Regions from separate parts of the Pseudomonas sp. HC1(2025) genome, predicted to be linked through region 1. Evidence: riboswitches for the same ligand, from Rfam matches in the RefSeq annotation. Region 1 holds a riboswitch; the other holds the start of a gene.

What was found. A riboswitch is a leader RNA that binds a small molecule or an ion and turns the genes downstream of it on or off. The one in region 1 is predicted to bind cobalamin.
Region 2: it holds a riboswitch for cobalamin, as region 1 does, so the genes downstream of both, cobW (cobalamin biosynthesis protein CobW) here and cobO (cob(I)yrinic acid a,c-diamide adenosyltransferase) in region 1, are expected to answer to the same signal.

The regions. Positions count from the first base shown of each region.
Region 1 is NZ_CP196017.1:4,198,003-4,205,175, reverse strand. Features, by position in the region: gene ACSSVH_RS18630 (circularly permuted type 2 ATP-grasp protein) at 1-935, shown strand, start outside; gene ACSSVH_RS18625 (alpha-E domain-containing protein) at 940-1,890, shown strand; gene ACSSVH_RS18620 (transglutaminase family protein) at 1,887-2,690, shown strand; gene ACSSVH_RS18615 (PQQ-dependent sugar dehydrogenase) at 2,758-4,071, opposite strand; cobalamin riboswitch at 4,171-4,418, shown strand; gene cobO (cob(I)yrinic acid a,c-diamide adenosyltransferase) at 4,499-5,110, shown strand; gene ACSSVH_RS18605 (cobyrinic acid a,c-diamide synthase CobB) at 5,107-6,471, shown strand; gene bluB (5,6-dimethylbenzimidazole synthase) at 6,468-7,118, shown strand; gene cbiB (adenosylcobinamide-phosphate synthase CbiB) at 7,115-7,173, shown strand, end outside.
Region 2 is NZ_CP196017.1:3,037,148-3,044,320, forward strand. Features, by position in the region: gene ACSSVH_RS13645 (magnesium chelatase ATPase subunit I) at 1-992, opposite strand, end outside; gene cobN (cobaltochelatase subunit CobN) at 992-4,753, opposite strand; gene cobW (cobalamin biosynthesis protein CobW) at 4,757-5,824, opposite strand; cobalamin riboswitch at 5,916-6,117, opposite strand; gene ACSSVH_RS13660 (hypothetical protein) at 6,782-7,173, shown strand, end outside.

The DNA of each region.
Region 1 (7,173 bases):
ACAACCTGCGCACCCCCAGCGGCGTGAGCTATATGCTCGAAGACCGCAAGATGATGATGCGCCTGTTCCCCGAACTGTTCGCCGCCCAGCGCATCGCGCCGATCGATCATTACCCCAACCTGCTGCTCGATACCCTGAAAAGCTCCAGCCCGCTGGATAACCCCAGCGTGGTGGTGCTGACGCCGGGGCGCTTCAACAGCGCGTTTTTCGAGCACGCGTTCCTCGCCCGGGAAATGGGTGTGGAGTTGGTAGAAGGCGCTGACCTGTTTGTGCGCGACGACCGCGTATTCATGCGCACCACCGACGGGCCCAAGGCTGTGGACGTGATCTACCGGCGCCTCGACGATGCCTACCTCGACCCGCTGGCCTTCAACCCCGAATCCATGCTTGGTGTGCCCGGCCTGCTGGCCGCCTACCGCTCGGGCAATGTGGTGCTGGCCAATGCCATTGGCACCGGGGTGGCGGATGACAAGTCGGTGTATCCCTTCGTCACCGACATGATCCGTTTTTACTTGGATGAAGAGCCGATCCTGAAGAATGTTCCGACGTTCCAGTGCCGTAAGCCTGACGAACTGTCTCACGTGCTGGCGAACCTACCGCAGTTGGTGGTCAAGGAGACCCAGGGCTCCGGTGGCTACGGCATGTTGGTCGGCCCGGCTGCCACGGCTGCTGAGATCGAAGCCTTTCGTGCGCGGATCAAGGCCAAGCCCCATGCCTACATCGCCCAGCCGACCCTGTGTCTGTCGACGTGCCCGACCTTTGTCGAAAACGGTATAGCGCCCCGGCATATCGACCTGCGGCCGTTCGTCCTGTCCGGCAAGGAAACCCGTGTGGTGCCCGGCGGGCTGACCCGTGTGGCGCTGCGGGAGGGTTCGTTGGTGGTCAACTCATCCCAGGGTGGCGGCACTAAAGACACCTGGGTGGTCGAGGAATGAAACCATGCTGAGCAGAACTGCCTCGGATTTATATTGGATGTCGCGCTACCTGGAGCGCGCGGAAAACCTCGCGCGCATGCTGGATGTCAGTTATTCGCTGTCGCTGATGCCCCAGGATGGGCGCGGCGATGGCCTGCACGAACTGGCCATGCCCCTGCTGATCACCGGCACCCTGGACGACTATCACGCGCGTCACGGCGAGTTGCATGCCGAGCGTTTGTTGCACTTCTTTGCCCTGGATGCCGCCAACCCGGCGAGCATCTACAGTTGCCTGGGCGCCGCCCGCGCCAGTGCCCATGCCGTGCGTGGGCGAATTACTGCGGACATGTGGGAAAACATCAACGCCACCTGGCTGGATATTCGCGTCATCGCCCAGGAGGGCCTGAGCCGCTATGGCATGAGCCGTTTCTGCGAATGGGTCAAGGAACGATCCCACCTGTTTCGTGGCGCCACCTACGGCACCATCATGCGCAACGACGCTTTTCGCTTTATTCGCCTGGGCACCTTTATCGAAAGGGCCGACAACACCCTGCGCCTGTTGGACGCCCGCTACGAGATGGCCGGCGACCAGGCCGACGTGGTAATTGATGGCACCGCCCACGCCTATTACCAATGGAGTGCGCTATTGCGGGCCTTGTCGTCCTTCGAGGCCTACACCGAGATCTATCGTGATGCGCCCGGCGCCCGGCAGGTGGCCGAACTGTTGCTGCTGCGTGCCGATGTGCCGCGTTCCCTGCGCGCGTGCAGCGAAGAAATCGACCAGATCCTCGCCAGTCTGCCTGGCATCAACGGCCGCCCGGCCCAGCGCCTGGCCGCCGAAATGGACGCGCGCCTGCGCTTTACCGCCATTGACGAAATCCTTGAAGAAGGCCTGCACGCCTGGCTGACCGACTTCATCCCGCTGGTACGCCAGTTGGGTAACGCTATTCATCATTCCTACCTGGAGGCGGCATGAGACTTTCCATCAGCCACGAAACTACCTACCGCTATGAAGACCAGGTGCGTGCCAGCATCCAATACCTGCGCCTGACCCCTCACGACAGCGAGCGTCAGCATGTGCTCAGTTGGCAGCTGGATCTGCCGCGTCCGGTGCGGGCCCAGTTGGACCCATTCGGCAATATCCTGCATGTGCTGACCCTGGATGAGCCCCACGAATCGATCGTCATCGGCGCCCGAGGCCAAGTGGACATTGACGAGTGGCGCGAGGCCGAGCACGACAGCCAGTCGCCATTTCCTTTCCAGCGTTGCACGCGCCTGACTGAGCCGGACGAGGCCCTGCGCGCCTTTGCCCAGCAGCACTGCGGTAAACGCCGGGATCGCAATGCCTTGATCGATCTGATGCACGCTCTCAACCAGCATATCGCCTACGTGCCGGGGGCCACGCAAGTGGAAACCTGCGCGGCCGAGGCGTTCGCCGGGCGTGCCGGGGTTTGCCAGGATCACGCCCATGCATTCCTGGCCTGCGCGCGCAGCCTGGGGATCGCCACGCGGTATGTGTCGGGGTATTTGTATAGCGAGGACAGCGAGCACCTGGCCAGCCATGCCTGGGCCGAAGCCTGGCTGGATGACGCCTGGTACAGCTTCGATGTGACCAACCAACTGGCCCGCCCGGAGCGGCATCTGAAACTGGCGGTGGGCCTGGATTACCTCGATGCGTGCCCGGTGCGCGGCATGCGCCGTGGCGGCGGGCACGAGCAGATGCATGCCAGGGTATTTGTGGCGCCGAGCCCGGTGATCCTGGTGCAGCAGCAATAACCCCGTCACCCCCTTGCCGGCGATGAGCCCAGAATGATCCTCATCGTCGGCAAGCCGGCATCAGGTGCTATTTAGCGGCTGACACCCGCCACACCTTATTCCCCACATCATCGGCCACCAGCAAGCCGCCTTGCTGGTCGATCACCACGCCCACCGGCCGGCCCATGGCTTTCTCATCACTGTTGAGGAACCCGGTCAGCACATCCACCGGTGCGCCGTTGGGCTTGCCCCCCGCAAATGGCACAAAGATTACCTTGTAACCACTGTGCGGCTTGCGATTCCACGAGCCGTGCTGGCCAATAAACGCGCCATGGGCAAATTGTGCCGGCAGCGTGTTGCCTTCAGCGAAGGTCAGGCCCAACGATGCGGTGTGTGGCCCGACGGCATAGTCCGGGGCAATGGCCTTGGCCACCAGGTCCGGATCCTGCGGCGTGACCCGTACATCCACATGTTGGCCGTAGTAGCTGAACGGCCAGCCGTAAAAGCCACCGTCCTGGACCGAGGTGATGTAGTCCGGCACCAAGTCGCTGCCGATTTCATCGCGCTCGTTGACCGCCGTCCATAGCTTGCCGCTTTGTGGCTCCCACGCCATGCCATTGGGGTTGCGCAGCCCGGAAGCAAAAATCCGCTGCTTGGCGCTGGCCCGGTCGACTTCCCAGATCGCCGCACGGCCCTGTTCGGCTTCCAGGCCGTTTTCACCGACGTTGCTGTTGGAACCCACGCTTACATACAACTTGCTGCCATCCTTGCTGGCCACCACGTTTTTCGTCCAGTGGTGGTTGAGCGGGCCGCCCGGCAGGTCGATGACCTTGGTGCCCTGGGCCTTGATCGCGGTTTCCCCCGGTTGATAGGGAAAGCGCAGCAGCTTGTCCGAGTCGGCCACGTACAGGTCGTTGCCCACCAGGGACATGCCAAACGGCGAGTTGAGGTTTTCCAGGAACACCGTGCGGGTTTCTGCCACGCCGTCATGGTCGGCATCGCGCAGCAGGGTGATGCGGTTCGGGCTAGGTACGCCGGCCCCGGCACGGCCCATGACCTTTTCCATGACCCAGCCGCGAATGCCCTTGGAGTCATCCGGCTTGGGCGGCGCGTTGGTCTCGGCCACCAGCACGTCGCCGTTGGGCAATACATACAACCAGCGCGGGTGGTCCAGGCCTTCGGCGAAGGCGCCGACCTGGGTGCCCGCAGCCGCGGTCGGCTTGGCGCCATCGGGCCAGCCAATGGCCGGGGCGATGTTGACGGTGGGGATCAGGGTTTTGTTCGGTTCCGGCAGCTTGGGCGATGGCCCCGTGCCGTCGGAGACCTGCAAGGTTGAGCTTTCGCCGCAGGCGGCGAGTGCGCCTGCGGCCATGATCAGTACGGCGAGTCGGGTCTTGTGCATGTTTTTCTCCTCAATGCCTGTAGTCATAGAGGTACAGCGCGCGGCGATGGTTCAAGTGCATGGCCGGCTTTAATTGACGCTGTACCCCCAACCCACTAACCTTCGCCGCTTGTTTCAGGTGCTCTGTGGCGTACGCGCCGACCGAGTGAAACAGGGAAGCCGGTGAGTGCGCGCACTTTTCTACAGTGCGGCCACGATCCCGGCGCTGCCCCCGCAACGGTAAATGAGTCAAGACGCTGCTTTTGCCACTGTATCGCCTGCGATATGGGAAGGCGCATCGTCGGCTCGCCCTGCTCAACAGGGCGCCACTCATGAGCCCGGAGACCGGCCTGATCCATCCAACAGCATCACGGTGGGCGATGCTTGGCTTCATTTAAGTGGTCTTTTCCTGCCCGCCGTTTTTGTCCAGCCCCAACGGAGAGCTGCCATGACTGATTCCCCCGATCGTGACGAACGCCACCTGGCGCGCATGCTGCGCAAAAAAGCGGTGATTGACGAGCGCATTGCCAACTCACCGAATGAATGCGGTTTGCTGCTGGTATTGACCGGCAACGGCAAAGGCAAGAGCAGCTCGGCCTTTGGCATGCTCGCCCGGGCCATGGGCCACGATCTGCAATGCGGCGTGGTGCAGTTCATCAAAGGCCGCAACAGCACCGGGGAAGAGCTGTTCTTCCGCCGCTTCCCCGAGCAGGTGCGTTTCCATGTGATGGGCGAGGGCTTTACCTGGGAGACCCAGGACCGCCAGCGTGATATCGCCGCTGCCGAAGCGGCCTGGAAAGTCTCCCGGGAAATGTTGCAGGACCCGTCCATCGGCCTGGTGGTGCTGGATGAGCTGAACATTGCGCTCAAGCACGGCTATCTGGACCTGGACCAAGTGTTGAGCGACCTGCAAGCCCGGCCACCGATGCAGCATGTGCTGGTCACCGGCCGCGGGGCCAAACCGGAACTGATTGAAATGGCCGATACCGTCACCGAAATGGGCATGCTCAAGCACGCGTTCCAGGCCGGTATCAAGGCACAGAAAGGCATCGAACTTTGAACCCGCCGCGCCATTGCCCAGCCGTGCTGATCGCCGCGCCGGCGTCAGGCCAGGGCAAGACCACTGTCACCGCCGCGCTGGCCCGTCTGCACCGCAACCTGGGGCGCAAGGTCCGGGTGTTCAAGTGCGGCCCGGACTTTCTCGACCCGATGATCCATGAGCGCGCCAGTGGTGCGCCGGTCTATCAATTGGACATGTGGATGGTCGGCGAGCAGGAAAGTCGCCGCCTGCTGTGGGAAGCAGCGGGCGAGGCGGACCTGATCCTGATCGAGGGCGTGATGGGCCTGTTCGACGGCACACCTTCCAGCGCCGACCTGGCGCGCCATTTTGGCGTGCCGGTACTGGCAGTGATCGATGGCACCGCCATGGCCCAGACCTTTGGCGCCCTGGCGCTGGGGCTGGCGCGTTACCAGGCAGACCTGCCGTTCGCCGGGGTCCTGGCCAACCGTGTCGGCACCGTGCGCCACGCCCAACTGCTCGAAGGCAGCTTGACCGAAGGCCTGCGCTGGTACGGCGCACTGTCCCGGGAAACCGGCATTGAGCTGCCCAGCCGTCACCTGGGCCTGGTGCAGGCCAGCGAGCTGAATGACCTGGACCTGCGCCTGGATGCTGCCGCCGCCGCCCTGGCCAGCAGTTGCGAGGTAGCGCTGCCACCGCCGGTGGAATTCGCCGCGCCCGAGCTGATCGAAGCCCAGCCGCTACTGGCCGGGGTGCGGATTGCCGTGGCCCGTGACGAAGCCTTTGCTTTCACCTACGGCGCCAGCCTGGATTTGCTGCGAGCGATGGGCGCGCAGTTGCACTTCTTCTCGCCGATCCATGACCGCGTGCTGCCCGACGCCGACAGCCTCTATCTGCCCGGTGGCTACCCGGAACTGCATCATCAGGCGCTGTCGCAAAATAGCGCGATGCTGCAGGCGATCCGTGCCCATCACGCTGCCGGCAAACCGTTGCTGGCCGAATGCGGGGGCATGCTCTACCTGCTCGATTCCTTGACCGATGTCGAGGGCACGCGCGCCGAACTGCTGGGCCTGCTGCACGGCGATGCGGTCATGCAGAAACGCCTGGCGGCCCTGGCCCTGCAAACGGTCGAGCTGCCGGAAGGCGTGCTGCGCGGGCATACCTATCATCATTCCCTGACCAGCACGCCGTGGCAGCCGATTGCCCGTGGCCTGAGCCCCAACGGCGGGCGCGGCGCCGAGGCGGTGTATCGCCAGGGGCGGATGACGGCCTCCTATGTGCACTTTTACTTCCCGTCGAATCCGGCTGCGGTGGCCGCGTTGTTTGCGCCAGACCGGCAAGCCGTTATGGCAGGCGACCACGGTTCAAATGTGGGAGCGGGCTTGCCCGCGATAGGGCCATGACCGACCACGCCTACCCCCAGGCCGAGCGCGACGCGATCTACCGCGCCATCGCCGAACGTCGCGACATGCGCCACTTCAGCGGCGGCGCCGTCGCCCCGGAGCTGCTGCAGCGTCTGCTGCAGGCCGCGCACCAGGCCCCCAGCGTCGGCCTGATGCAGCCCTGGCGCTTTATCCGCATCAGCGACCGCAACCTGCGCGGGCAGATCCAGCAGTTGGTGGAAGCCGAACGCATCCGTACCGCGCAAGCCCTGGGCGAGCGTTCGGACGATTTCATGAAGCTCAAGGTCGAAGGCATCCACGACTGCGCCGAGGTGCTGGTGGCGGCGTTGATGGATGATCGCGAGCGGCATATTTTCGGGCGCCGGACCTTGCCGGAAATGGACCTGGCGTCGCTGTCCTGCGCGATCCAGAATCTATGGCTGGCCTCCCGCGCCGAAGGCCTGGGCATGGGCTGGGTGTCGTTGTTCGAACCCCAGGACCTGGCCGACCTGCTCGGCCTGCCGCCCGGCGCCAAGCCGCTGGCCGTGCTGTGCCTGGGCCCGGTGACGGAGTTCTACCCGGCACCGATGTTGCAACTTGAGGGCTGGACCGAACCGCGTCCGCTGAGTGACATGCTGTATGAGAATTATTGGGGAGTGAGTCAATGAGTGTGGCCTTGCTGAGCGTCGCCGCAGTGGCGCTGGATGCGCTGTTGGGCGAGCC
Region 2 (7,173 bases), 1.2 Mb from region 1:
TTTTTTGGCCAGCTAGGCACTTCTCGGCGAGCACCCGTGGGCAATGCGGGTGCGGGCATTTCGCCCCATTGGCCCTGGCCCGACGCGCTATCTGAAGGCTGGGGCGCCTGGCCCTGATCGGACCTGCCTGCAGGCGGTGCTTGCTCCTGGCGACGATGGCGCAAGGCAAATTCGGCAACGGCCTCTATATCTTCTTCAGCGATGGCCGCAACCCCACGCCACGCCGCATGGGCCCGCGCGCCGCGCAACCACACCAGATCGGCACGCAGGCCGTCGACACCAGCGGCAAAGCAGCGCTCGGTAATCTGTGCCAGGGCCTGGTCATCCAGGGCGATGCTTTCCAGGCGTGCACGGGCCTGGGTGCAACGCGCGCGCAGCGCCGCTTGCTGGTCAGCCCACTGCGCGCAGAACGCGCCGGGGTCGCTATCGAAATCCAGGCGCCGGCGAATGATCTGCCCGCGCTCGGCCGGCAAAGTCTGCCCGCTCAATGCCACGTTGAAACCAAACCGATCCAGCAACTGCGGACGCAACTCGCCCTCTTCCGGGTTCATCGTGCCGATCAGCACAAAACGCGCCGAGTGCCGGTGGGAGATGCCATCGCGCTCGATCAGGTTGGTGCCACTGGCGGCGACGTCGAGCAACAAGTCCACCAGGTGATCGGGCAGCAGGTTGACTTCATCCACGTACAACACGCCGCCGTCAGCCTTGGCCAGCACGCCCGGGGAAAACTGCGCACGGCCTTCGCTCAGCGCCGCATCCAGGTCCAGGGTGCCGACCAAACGCTCTTCGGTGGCGCCCAACGGCAAGGTGACGAACTGCCCGCTGGCCAACAGGTCCGCCAAGCCACGGGCCAGGGTGGACTTGGCCATGCCGCGCGGGCCTTCGATCAGCACGCCACCGATCTTCGGGTCGATGGCGGTCAGGCACAGGGCAAGCTTCAGGTCGTCGGCGCCGACCACTGCCGACAGTGGGAAATGGGGGATGTCAGTCATCAACTGTCTTCTTCTATGTCCAGCAACAGGTTTTCCAATGCCTCGCGGTAGGCCCCCGGCTCCTGCCACATGCCACGCTGCTGGGCTTCCAGCATGCGCTCGGTCATGTCGCGCAAGGCGTCGGGGTTGTGCTGTTGCACAAACGCCCGGGTGTCGGGGTCGAGCAGGTAGGCATCGGCCAGCAGTGCATATTGGTGATCGTCGATCAGCGCAGTAGTGGCGTCAAAGGCAAACAGATTGTCTACCGTTGCCGCCATCTCGAACGCGCCTTTGTAGCCGTGGCGCTTGACCCCTTCGATCCACTTGGGATTGGCCGCGCGGGAGCGGATCACCCGGTTCAGCTCTTCCTTCAGCGTGCGGATCTTCGGCAGGTCCGGCTGGCTGTGATCGCCATGATAGCTGGCAGCCTTGCTGCCACTGAGGGTTTCCACGGCCGCGAGCATGCCGCCCTGGAATTGGTAGTAGTCATTGGAGTCGAGCAAGTCGTGCTCGCGGTTGTCCTGGTTCTGCAACACGGCCTGCACCTGGCTCAGGCGCTGGGCGAACTGTTCACGGGCCGCAGTGCCTTCATCAGAGCCACCATAGGCGTAGCCACCCCAATTGAGGTAGACCTCGGCCAGGTCTGCGCGGCTTTGCCACAGGCGAGCGTCAATCGCGCCCTGCACGCCCGCGCCATAGGCACCGGGCTTGGCCCCGAAAATGCGCCAGCCGGCCTGCCTGGCCGCAGCCTCTTCATCCAGGCCAGACTTGCGCAGCGCCTCGCGCTCGCTGCGCACCTTAGCCGCCAGGGGGTTTAGGTCGTCCGGTTCATCCAGCGCCGCGACCGCCTGCACCGCAGCATCGAACAAGCGGATCAGGTTGGCGAAGGCATCGCGGAAGAACCCGGACACCCGCAACGTAACGTCAACTCGCGGGCGGTCAAGCAAGCTGATGGGCAGGATTTCAAAGTCATCGACACGCTGGCTGCCCGTGGCCCATACCGGTCGCACGCCCATCAACGCCATGGCCTGGGCGATGTCGTCACCGCCGGTGCGCATGGTCGCGGTGCCCCACACCGAAAGCCCGAGCTGGCGCAGATGGTCACCATGGTCCTGCAGGTGCCGCTCAAGCATCAGGTTGGCGGACTGGAAGCCGATACGCCAGGCAGTGGTGGTGGGCAGGTTACGCACATCGACGGTGAAAAAGTTACGCCCGGTCGGCAGCACATCGAGGCGCCCACGGCTCGGTGCGCCGCTAGGCCCCGCCGGTACGAAACGACCGTCCAAGGCATCCAGCAAGCCGCGCATTTCCGCCGGGCCACAGGCATCAAGGCGCGGTGCGACGACGATGCGCAGGCTTTCGACCACGGATTTCACATCTTCCCAGCCGGGCTCCTCAAGCTGTTCGAGGGGCCCTTCCAGTGCCTGTTCGATCAACCGCGCCGCGTACAGCTCCAGACGCTCGCGAGTATCGCCGGCGGTGCGCCACAACTGCCCGTCGATCTTCTGCAACACGTCGGGGCGGCGCCCGGTCCAGGGTTCGGCCAGGGCGCAATCGAGCGGGTCAAAGCCCAGCTCGAAGGCCTTGGCCAACACGCGCAGCAGGCTTGATTGCGGGCCGCGCCCGTCGCCACGCGGGATGCGCAGCAGGGCCAACAAGGTATCGATACGCAGGCGCCCCTCGGGCGATTCGCCAAAGATATGCAGGCCGTCGCGGATCTGCGATTCCTTCAGGTCACACAGGTAGGTGTCCAGGCGCGGCAGCCACACGGCTGCGTCGGCCTCGTTATCCAGCGCAAGCTCCTGATCGATGCGGGTTTCGCGCACCAGCTTGAGGATGTCCTTTTGCAGTTCCAGGGCGCGGCGCGGGTCGAGCAACTGCGCTTCGTAATACTCATCCGCCAACAGTTCCAGGTTACGCAGCGGGCCGTAAGTCTCGGCGCGGGTCAGCGGCGGCATCAAGTGATCGATGATCACCGCCTGGGTGCGGCGCTTGGCCTGGGCGCCCTCGCCCGGGTCGTTGACGATAAACGGGTAGATATTGGGCAGCGGCCCCAGCAACGCATCCGGCCAGCAGTTCTCCGACAGCCCGACGCCTTTGCCCGGCAGCCATTCCAGGTTGCCATGCTTGCCCACGTGGATCACGCCGTGGGCGCCGTAGGTGTGGCGCAGCCAGAAATAAAACGCCAGGTAAGCGTGGGGCGGCACCAGGTCCGGGTCGTGGTACACCGCGCTGGCATCCACCTGGTAACCCCGCGCCGGCTGGATGCCGACAAAGGTCAGGCCCAGGCGCAGGCCGGCGATCATCATACGCCCGTCGCGGCACATCGGATCGTTATGGGGCGTGCCCCAGCGTTCCAGCACAGCCTGGCGGTTGGCCTCGGGCAAGCGATTGAACATCGCCTGGTAATCGTCCAGCCCCAGGCTTTGATGGCAGGGGCGCAGGTCGAGGCTGTCGAGGTCGTTGGTCACACCGCCGAGCAGCTCGTGGATCAAGGCGGTGCCGCTGTCCGGCAACGTGAGCGGCAGCGGATAACCCTTGGTTTGCAGGGCAAGCAGGATATTCAAAGCCGCAGCCGGCGTATCCAGGCCCACGCCGTTACCGATGCGCCCGTCGCGCGTCGGGTAGTTGGCAAGGATCAGGGCGATGCGTTTCTCTGCATTCGGCACCCGGGCCAGTTCGACCCAGCGCCGCGCCAGTTCGGCCACAAAGTCCATGCGTTCGGGGGCTGCGCGGTAGCACACCACGTCCGACTGGCTGCGCTCGCTGCGCCAGGCCAGGTCCTTGAAGCTGATCGGGCGGCTGATGATGCGCCCGTCCAGTTCCGGCAAGGCAATGTGCATCGCCAGGTCGCGCGGGCCAAGGCCTTGTTCGCTGGCTTCCCAACCGGGTTGGTTGTCCTGGGCGCAGATGGCCTGGATCACCGGGATATTGCGGCGAAACGGCCGCAAATGGGGCGTTTCCGGGCTGGATTGGGCAAAGCCGGTGGTGTTCAGTATCACCGCCGCCTGCACCTCATCCAGCAGATCCTCGACCACCGTCAGGCAGCCGGGCTCCTTCAAACTGGCCACCGCCATTGGCAGCGGATTCAGGCCCGCCGCCTGCAAGCGCTGGCAGAACACGTCGATAAAAGCGGTATTGGCCGCCTGCAAGTGCGAGCGGTAGAACAGCACCGCTGCCACCGGCCAATCGGTGCTCCAGTCCGCCTGCCAGTCACTGAGGCGCGCATTGGCGATGCGGGGGTGATAAATCGCCGTGCGCGGCAGGGTTTGCGGTTCGGCCCAGGGGTAATCGCGGCCCAGGTAGCTACTGGCCAGGCAGCGATAGAAATCCAGCGCATTCGCCAGCCCGCCCTGGCGCAGAAAATGCCACAGGCGGTCACGCGCCTGCGCATCCACGGTGCTCAGGCCGCTGAGTTCGGGGTCGGGACGGTCATCCCCTGGCACCAGGATCAACTGCACGCCCTGCCCGGCCAACTCCACCAGGCGCTGGATACCGTAGCGCCAGTAGCCGATGCCGCCATGCAGGGATATCAGGATGACCTTGGCGTGGCGCAACACCTCGTCCACATACAGGTCCACCGACGCGTGATTCTGCACCTGCATCGGGTTGGCCAGGCGCAGGCTCGGGTAGTCGTCGGGCAGTTGCTGGGCGGCTTCGGCCAACAGCGCCAGGCTGGAATCACCGCTGCACAGGATCACCAGCTCGGCGGGGGTCTGTCCAAGGTCGGCGATGTTGTCATCGGAGACGAAGCCACCGGGCTGGGTCCTGAGCAGATGCATGGGTTAAACGCTGAGGGCAGCGCGCAATTGCGCTTCCAGGCCTGCTGCGTCCAGATCCTGGCCGATCAGCACCAGACGCGTGATGCGTGCTTCGTCAGCCCCCCAGGCGCGGTCGAAGTGCTTGTCAAAGCGCGTACCCACGCCCTGGATCAACAGGCGCATCGGCTTGTTGGGGATCGCGGCGAAGCCTTTGACCCGCAGGATGCCGTGCTGCACCACCAATTGGCTCAGGGCGTCGAGCAGCAGCGCTTCATCAGCCTGGGGCAAGTCGATGGAGATGGAATCGAACGCATCGTGATCGTGATCGTGATCGTCTTCACCTTCGTGGTGATGATCGTGATGGCTATGGCGCCCGTCGATATGCTCCTCGGAGCCGGCGCCCAGGCCAATTAACACGTCCAGGGGCAGGCGGCCGCTGCTGGCCTCGACGATTTTCACCGCTGGCGGCAGTTCTTCGGCGACTTCCAGGCGTACACGGGCCAGGTCTTCGGGGCTGATCAGGTCGGTTTTATTGAGGATCACCAGGTCGGCGCTGGCCAGTTGGTCGGCAAACAGCTCGTGCAGTGGCGATTCGTGGTCCAGGTTCGGGTCGAGTTTGCGCATGGCGTCGACCTGGTCGGGGAATGCGGCGAAGGTGCCGGCGGCCACGGCCGGGCTGTCGACCACAGTGATCACCGCGTCAACCGTGCAGGCACTGCGGATTTCCGGCCACTGGAAGGCCTGGACCAACGGCTTGGGCAGGGCCAGGCCGGAGGTTTCGATGAGGATATGGTCGAGGTCGCCACGGCGCGCCACCAGTTCACGCATCACCGGGAAGAACTCTTCCTGCACGGTGCAGCACAGGCAGCCGTTGGCCAGTTCGTAGACACGGCCGTTGGCTTCTTCTTCGGTGCAACCGATGGAGCACTGCTTGAGGATCTCGCCGTCGATGCCCAGTTCGCCGAATTCGTTGACGATCACCGCAATGCGCCGGCCCTGGGCGTTGTCCAGCATGTGGCGCAGCAAGGTGGTTTTGCCCGAGCCGAGAAAGCCGGTGACGATAGTGACGGGGAGTTTGGCCAGTGTTTTCATCGGATGCCCTTTGGGGCGGGCATACGGGACGACTGGCCCTGCGGCGGCGCAGGTGCTGGATTCGTCACCGGATCACCCCGCCCGGTTGAAATGGAAAATCGGTTGCGAGGCAGGTCTCCTGGCTTGGGGCTTGCTGGCCTTGCGGCTGGCGCTGGCTGCGCCTTCCCGCCTGGTACAGGCAGTGGCGTGGCAGTCAGATAAACCCTTTACAGTTGCGGGGGCAGCCGCGGCTTGGACCGCGTTCCCTTCTTAGCTTCGGCCGCAGCCGAAGAACCTCGAACGTGCAAGGCTACGCAGTGCCCGGCAGCTGGTCAACGTCGCGCAGCTAAACGCATCTAGTGACTCAAGGGTGCACCTCACCTCTGGGGACCCAAAGTGAAACCGTCACGCCGCGAACACTACATAACTATCGCACCTCTCACCAACCCACTGAATACACTGAATATGCATCCACGTTAGCTGGAACGATGACAATCAATCCAACAGAAAACGCAATTCAACCAATATCACTCGCTATAACGCCTAAAACCAATAACCTCCCATCTTTGCAGACACTGAACAATGATGTTTCCCACCGTACTTTGTCGTAGACATCAGCCGATAGTATTTCTGATAGACCCTGACCTGGCAGGAGACCAGCTCAACGTTATGACATGGACAATTTTGACTATACGTTTGCTCATACCTGCCCCCTAATCGCCTTTTCAGGAGCGTTACTAGCCAGCACTACAAAGACCTGTACGTAGTGCAGACCGTAAAAGCACCTTATGTAAAAGCCCGCCTTGAATCCAGCCTGGCTATCCAGCCCACACGAGTTAAAGAGGTGCTGTAATTTAATGAAATCCATTTCGCAGTTAGCACGAGGAACAGCAGCCTTGAAAAACATCACTCACTCTCAAGGCAGCTTTCCAAACAATCCAACCCCAAGCCCACCTATTCAATGGGGATACAAACACGATGAATTCTTCAGCAAGCATTCAACCCAGTGCGCCTATGCTTAACGCACCTCGCACTACACTCCCCAAAGACGCTTCTCCCACCTTAGCACCGACACAAAACATCTCATCGGACATTCCGTATTTTGAGAGCTACACCCACTCGATGCTGGCCGAAAAACTACTGGCCCATTTCATAGATTTGGAAGTCCCAGGCGCTAAAACATCCAACAGCTTTCGCTTGGATGAGCTTAAAAGTATGGCGAGAGGCAAACTACACGACGGACGAGATGCCACACAAGAGCAAGTAGAGCTTGCAAAGCAGGTCATCAACCGCCCAGAACTAGTCAAGTCACTCTTTGGTTCGCACTCCGGTAATGTGACCTGGGACCAAGTCGCTCTTATCGCTGGAGA